2 linked regions of the Vulgatibacter sp. genome follow. The protein of the gene in region 2 interacts with the protein of the main gene of each other region in a pairwise test. Links are inferred from orthologs where the notes say so. Each region holds a gene or a part of one and is shown on either strand. Other genes may lie near its edges.

Region 1 (3,726 bases), on a different replicon or contig from region 2:
CGGCGGCGCTACCTGGGAGCCGCTGGCCGGTGCGCCGGCGCCGCTCCTCGAGACGCCTCCCGCGGAGCCTGGGAGCGACGGCCCGCCGTGGAGGCCGTCGGTGGCCGCCTCGCTGATCGAGGTGGGCGACGAGCTGCTCGTCCTCCTCGACCGACCGGGCGCCGTCGCAGCGGACGAGGGGATCTGGGCCTCCGCCGACGGCGGCGCCACCTGGGCGCAGCGCAGCGCCGAGACCAGCGAGTTCGAGGCCGATCTCTACGAGCTGATCGCGACCGACGGCGAGTTCCTCGTCGCCTCGTACCAGGCCGGCGTCTGGCGGCTGCCGCTGCAGCCCTGACCGACCCGAAGCGCCAAAGAGAAAGCCCCCGCTGCCAGCTGGCAACGGGGGCTTTCTCGCTTCAGCGCCGGGAAGGCAGCGCGATCAGGCGCCGGCTTCCTCGCTGGCGCCGTGGCACTTCTTGAACTTCTTGCCCGAGCCGCAGGGGCAGGGGTCGTTGCGACCGACCTTGGGGCCCTCGCGCGTCACCGGCGTCTGGGGCTGCGGCGCCGAGGCGGCTGCGGAAGCGGCCTGCGCCTGGCTCGGCGTGGGCTGGGTGCCGCTGCCGGCGTTGGCGGTGGCTACGTCGGCGTGGCTCTCCACCATCCGCTGGCGCTTGCGCTGCTCGGCGATCTTCCGTTCGAGGTCGGCGGCGGCGCGGGCTGCAGCCTCCTGGCGCTCGCGCTCCTCCTTGCTCACCACCTGGATCCGGAAGAGCTCACGGGTGACCTGCTCCTTGATCCGGTAGATCATCTGCTGGAAGTAGTTGAAGCCTTCCTTCTTGTACTCGGCCTTCGGATCCTTCTGGCCGTAGCCGCGAAGGCCGATGCCCTGGCGCAGGTGATCCATCTGGAGGAGGTGGTCCTTCCAGAGGGTGTCGATCGCCTGGAGCGAGAGCCACTGCTCGAACTTCCGGAGGACCGGGACACCGTCGGTGTCCATCCCGAGGTGCTCTTCCTTCTGCTTCCAGGTCTGCTCCACCGCCTCGAAGAGCTTCTCCTCGATCTCGGCGCGCGGGGTGCCGGGGGCGATCTCGAAGTCGATGCCGAACTGCTCGCGCACCCCTTCCCTCATCCCCTCGTAGTCCTGGTCACCCTTCTCCGGGAGGTGGGTGCCGGCGAGGTTGAGGATCACCTCCTCGAAGAAGTCGAGGACGCGCTCCTGCTGATCCTCCCAGGAGAAGACCTTCTCGATGCGGGTCTTCTTCTTGGTCTTCGGATCCTCGTCGAACTCCACGAGCGGACGATCGGCACCGCAGGCGAGGACCTCCCGGCGCATCCGGTAGATCGTCTTGCGCTGCTGGTTCATCACGTTGTCGTACTCGAGCAGGTTCTTGCGGGCGTCGAAGTGGTGGCCTTCGACCCGCTTCTGCGCGCTCTCGATCGACCGCGTGAGCCACTTGTGCTCGATCTGTTCGCCCTCCTTCATGCCGAGGGTTTCCATGATCCGCGAGATGCGATCGCTGGCGAAGATCCGCATCAGATCGTCTTCGAGCGAGAGGAAGAAGCGGCTGCCGCCGGGATCGCCCTGGCGGCCGGCGCGGCCACGGAGCTGGTTGTCGATGCGGCGGCTCTCGTGGCGCTCGGTGCCGAGGATGAAGAGACCACCGGCCTGCTTCACCTCGTCGCGCTCCCGGGCGACCTCCTCCTCGTACTTCTTCGTGAGCTCGATCTTGCGCGCGTCGTAGGCAGCCTGCCGGGCGGCGAATTCCTCGGGGGTCTCGCCGGGGGTGCCGTCCTCGTTGACCAGGAGGATCGGCGCGGGGCCGAGTTCCTGCATCGCGCGGGCCTCGGCGTTGCCGCCGAGGATGATGTCGGTACCGCGGCCCGCCATGTTGGTGGCGATGGTGACCGCGCCCCGCGAGCCCGCCTGCGCGACGATGTTCGCCTCGCGCTCGTGCTGCTTGGCGTTGAGGACCTCGTGGGGCACGCCGCGCTTCTTCAGCAGCGTGGAGAGCGCCTCGCTCTTGGCGATGGAGACGGTGCCGACGAGGACCGGCTGGCCCTTCGTGTTCAGCTCGCCGATGTATTCGGCCACCGCGTTGAACTTCTCGCGCTCGGTCTTGTAGACCACGTCCTCCTCGTCCTTGCGGAGGATCGGCCGGTTGGTGGGGATCACCACCACGTCGAGGTTGTAGGTCGAGGCGAACTCGGGCGCTTCCGTATCTGCCGTACCGGTCATGCCGGACAGCTTCGTGTACATGCGGAAGTAGTTCTGGAAGGAGATCGTGGCGAGGGTCTGGTTCTCGGCCTCGATCTTCACACCTTCCTTGGCCTCGATCGCCTGGTGGAGGCCGTCGGACCAGCGGCGGCCCGGCATCAGGCGGCCGGTGAACTCGTCGACGATCTGCACCTCGCCGTCCTTCACCACGTAGTCCTTGTCGCGCCGGTAGAGCGTGTGGGCGCGCAGGGCCTGCTCGATGTGGTGGAGGGTCTCGATCTCGGAGGGATCGTAGAGGTTCGGGATGGCGAGGCGGCTCTCGAGCTTCTCGATGCCGTCGTCGGTGAGCATCACCGACCGGGCCTTCTCGTCGATGGTGTAGTCGGTGTCGCGGACCAGGCCCGGGATCACCCGGTCGATCTTGCCGTAGAGGTCGGTGGCCTCGTCGGAGGGACCGGAGATGATCAGCGGGGTGCGGGCCTCGTCGATGAGGATCGAGTCCACCTCGTCGACGATGGCGAAGTTGAGCTCGCGCTGCACGTACTGCGAGAGCCGGAACTTCATGTTGTCGCGGAGGTAATCGAAGCCGAACTCGTTGTTCTGGCCGTAGGTGATGTCCGAGCCGTAGGCGGCCTGGCGCTGGGCGTCGGTGAGACCGTGGAGCACGCAGCCGACCTGCAGGCCGAGGAAGTGGTGGACGCGGCCCATCCACTCCGAGTCGCGGCGGGCCAGGTAGTCGTTCACGGTGACGACGTGGACGCCGCGGTTCTCGAGCGCGTTCAGGTAGGAGGGGAGCGTCGCGGTGAGGGTCTTGCCTTCACCGGTGCGCATCTCGGCGATGCGGCCGGAGTGGAGGACCATGCCGCCGATGAGCTGCACGTCGAAGTGGCGCTGGCCGAGGACGCGGAACGCCGCCTCGCGGCAGGCGGCGAAGGCCTCCGGGAGGAGGTCGTCGAGGGCGCGGCCGTTGGCCACCTCCTGCTTCCACGCGGCGGTCTGCGTGGCGAAGTCCTCGTCCTTGAGGGCCTTCATCCGTGGCTCGAGCTCGTTGACGCGGGCCACCAGCGGCTTGAGCTTGTTCAGCTCGCGCTGGTTCTTGGTCCCGATGAACTTCTTGACGATGGAGTCGAACATCTGGGTTTTCCCGGGTGCGGAGGCCACAGCGGCAGCGCTGCGTCGAACCGCGAACTAGTAACAGACCGAAATTGAAAAGTCCCCCGGCGAGTGGACCGCCATTTCGATCGAACGGGCCCCACGGAGGCTTTCCGCGGGGCCCGCAAAGGTCTTGCAGCCTTGCAGCGTAGAACGGCGGTGGAGGCCCGGGGATTTCCGGGCCGGCGCTCGCCCGCTACTCGAGGAGGAATTTGCGGGGGTTCTCGGGGATGCCGTTGACCCGGACCTCGTAGTGGAGGTGGGGGCCGGTCGAGCGCCCGGTATTGCCCACGCCGCCGAGCTTCTGCCCGCGCTTCACCCGCTCGCCCAGCCGGACGGCGAAATCGGCGAGGTGGCCGTAGCGGGTCTTCACGCCG
Region 2 (3,035 bases):
GACGAAGCGGATCAGCTTGCCCAGCCCGAGGACGCCGGTGAGGAGCTGCAGGGCACCGGTCACCAGGCCGATGACGAGCAGCCCCCCGAGGCCGTGGTTCTCCACCGCCGAGGCGATCAGCACCGCCATCGCCGCAGCGGGGCCGCTCACGGCGAGCGGCGTGCCGTTGAAGAGGGCGCAGGCGATACCCGCGACGATCGCGGTGACGAGGCCCACCTCCGGCGCGACGCCGGAGGCCAGGGCGATTGCCAGGGAGAGGGGGATGGCGACGCACGCCACCGTGAGGCCGGAGACGACGTCCTCGCGGAGGTAGCGCGGGGAGAGCATGGCCTTCCACTGGGGAAGGAGCTGGGAGAAGCCGAGGTCGAGACGCAATCCTGCCGTGCGCGGCTTCTGCCGCGTGGTTGCCGAAATCTGGTTCATCTGTCCGTTTGACTCGCTCGTTGGCTCGCGGGCCTGGCCGGCGCGGGCACATACCGGTGCCGGCGCGGGTGGACCGCGGACGAAAATCCGCTGACGAGCCGAGCGGCGCGCACACGTCTGCCCGGTACTCCCCGCGCTCGTTGCCGCAGGAGCGGAAACGACGACGAGGGGACTGCCACGGCCCAACCGCTTCGAAGCGGAGGGCGTAGCCCGGGTGTACGCGTGGCGTCACCGCACGGCGCTGCTTGCACGAGCGCCCGGCATCCGTGGATGCGAGGCGTTCGACGCTGCTTTCAGGCGGCGAGCGATTGTTCTTGGGTGTCGTCGGGACCGACGTGCCTGCGGAGCAGGAGACGGCGCCTGCGCTGCGGGGTCCGCTTTACCGGCGGCGCCTGCCGCTCACGCCTGCGCGCGGGGCTGGACCTGCCGGTGCGCCGGCGCCGGGGAGGCTGCCGGGACCCTACCTGGGCCGAACGCCGCACGCCCACGTGGTGCATCCGGACCTTCTCCTCCTCCTCGAAGACACCGCCCACCGGCGCGGGGCCGGACGGATCGATGGGCACCAGGCGCATCGACGGGGGAGCGCCGAAGGCCATCGCCAGGGTGAGGAGGAAGCTGATCCAGAGAGGGGCGTTCATGACGTTGCGGTGCGTAAGGATGCGGGCCCGTAACACGGGTTGCGAAGAGAAATTTCCTTTTTTGGGATCCGGTTCGGGGAGGGCGCGCCAACGGAAACGTTGGTTGCGATGCGAAAGGGCAGCGTGCTACGTTGCGCCGCTTTCCGGGGGGCTCTCCCGGCTGACTTCCTTACCCGAGAATCGGCCCATGGAACTCGCGATCTCCATCCTGCACGTGCTCGTCTGCATCTTCCTCGTCCTGACCATCCTGCTGCAGGCGGGCAAGGGCGCGAGCGTCGGCGCCGCCTTCGGCGGTGCCGGCAGCCAGACCGTCTTCGGCGGCCGCGGCGCGCAGACCTTCCTCAGCAAATTGACCACCGCCGCAGCGGCGATCTTCTTCATCACCTCGCTGGCGCTCTCCTACGCCTCGACTGCCGGCGGTACCGGCTCGCTCCTCGAGGGCGAGACCGCGGCGCCCGCAGCCGCGCCGGCCCCGACCACCGGCGAGGCCAAGCCCGAGACCCCGCCCACCACCAGGGCCCCTGCCGACGCAGGTGGCGCGCAGCCCGAGGCGGTCGAGCCCGCCCCCGAGGCGGCAGAGCCTGCGCCCGCAGCGGAGTAGGCCTCTCCCGGTGGGAGATGAAAACGGGGTCCACGCTACGGCGTGCGACCCCGTTTTCGTTTTTCCGGGGGCGGGAGGAACTCCAGGCCGGCGGCACCGGCGCCCGTCGGAGAATGGCCCTGCGCCGGCGGAAGAGGGCCGATCGCACGCTGGTTCAAAAAAACGAGCGACGACGAAAAAAGAAGTTGCACGCCCCCGGGGGCGTTGGTAAACACCCGCTCACTTCGGCGGCGACGCCGGAAGCAAAAAGCCAAGTGAATATGCCCAGGTGGTGGAATTGGTAGACACACCATCTTGAGGGGGTGGCGCCGCAAGGCGTGCGAGTTCGAGTCTCGCCCTGGGCACCAAAGAGAGGGGAATCCGAGTCATCGGGTTCCCCTTTCGCTTGTGCTCCGATCGCTTCCTCCCCGCGGGACCGGATCCATCCGGGGCGTCCCCTCCCCGCCGCAGCTGCGATGCGCAACCTCCCTGCCGGAGGTCTCCCATGCACGCGGATTGGCCGGCGCTGCCCTACGACAGCTGGAAGGACACCCTCGCCACGCTCCATCGATGGACGCAGGTCGCGGGCAAGGTCCAGCTCGCCTTGACGCCCCTCGTGAACCATTTCTGGAACGCGGGGATGCGCGTGGGCGTCCGTGGCCTCACCAGCGGCCCGATCTGCGTGCAGGGGGTCGTCTACGAGCTCGCCTTCGATTTCCTGCGCGACCGCTTCGTGATCCGGAGCAGCGAGGGCCGGGAGGAGTCGCTGCCCCTGGAGCCCCGCACCGTCGCCGATTTCTACGAGAAGGCCCTGCAGATGCTCGCGTCGTTCGGCATCGAGCCTGCGATCAGCGACAAGCCCTGCGAGATCGCCACCGAAGCGATCCCCTTCCGCCAGGACACGCTCCATTTCGCCTACGACCCGGAGGCGGCGCGGACCTGGTGGCGGATCCTGCGGCAGACCGTCTCCGTCTTCGAGATCTTCCGGTCCCGCTACGTCGGCAAATCGAGCCCGGTGCTCTTCTGGTGGGGGAGCTTCGATCTGGCGGTGACGCGCTTCTCCGGCAACCGGGCGCCGGTACGGCCGGACGCGGGGCCGATCACCCGCGAAGCCCACTCCCACGAGCAGAGCAGTGCCGGGATCTGGCCCGGCACGCCGGAGCTCGGCGGCCCGGCCTATTTCGCCTACACCGCGCCGGCGCCCCGGGGGCTCTCCGTGCAGCGGATCGAGCCGGAGGAAGCCTGGTACGACCACGGCTTCGGCGAGTTCCTCCTGCGCTACGAGGACGTGCGGCGGGCGGACGATCCGGTGGCGACACTCCTCGGCTTCCTGCAGAGCAGCTACGAGGCGGGGGCGCGGCTCGCGGGCTGGGAGCGCACCCTGCTGGAGCGGC

What was found.
Region 1: the proteins of secG (region 2) and secA interact in binary tests that used the Escherichia coli proteins (3 or more experiments, as listed by UniProt). The link is inferred for Vulgatibacter sp. from one-to-one orthologs.

Annotation. Positions count from the first base shown.
Region 1 is NZ_JAWLCN010000001.1:601,144-604,869, reverse strand. Bases 222-3,636 are described here. They hold secA (preprotein translocase subunit SecA), read right to left. Parts: upstream 3,332-3,636; coding sequence 422-3,331; downstream 222-421. Other genes in these bases: ACESMR_RS02770 (M23 family metallopeptidase), read right to left, coding at 3,546-3,636; ACESMR_RS02780 (WD40/YVTN/BNR-like repeat-containing protein), read left to right, coding at 222-337. In the rest of the region: more of ACESMR_RS02780, read left to right, coding at 1-221; more of ACESMR_RS02770, read right to left, coding at 3,637-3,726. UniProt on the Escherichia coli protein: Required for protein export, interacts with the SecYEG preprotein conducting channel.
Region 2 is NZ_JAWLCN010000006.1:144,742-147,776, forward strand. The notes cover bases 232-2,955. They hold secG (preprotein translocase subunit SecG), read left to right. Parts: upstream 232-1,248; coding sequence 1,249-1,662; downstream 1,663-2,955. Other genes in these bases: ACESMR_RS15520 (SulP family inorganic anion transporter), read right to left, coding at 232-423; ACESMR_RS15525 (hypothetical protein), read right to left, coding at 717-1,061; ACESMR_RS15540 (DUF5996 family protein), read left to right, coding at 2,147-2,955. In the rest of the region: more of ACESMR_RS15520, read right to left, coding at 1-231; more of ACESMR_RS15540, read left to right, coding at 2,956-3,035. UniProt on the Escherichia coli protein: Subunit of the protein translocation channel SecYEG. Overexpression of some hybrid proteins has been thought to jam the protein secretion apparatus resulting in cell death; while this may be true it also results in FtsH-mediated degradation of SecY.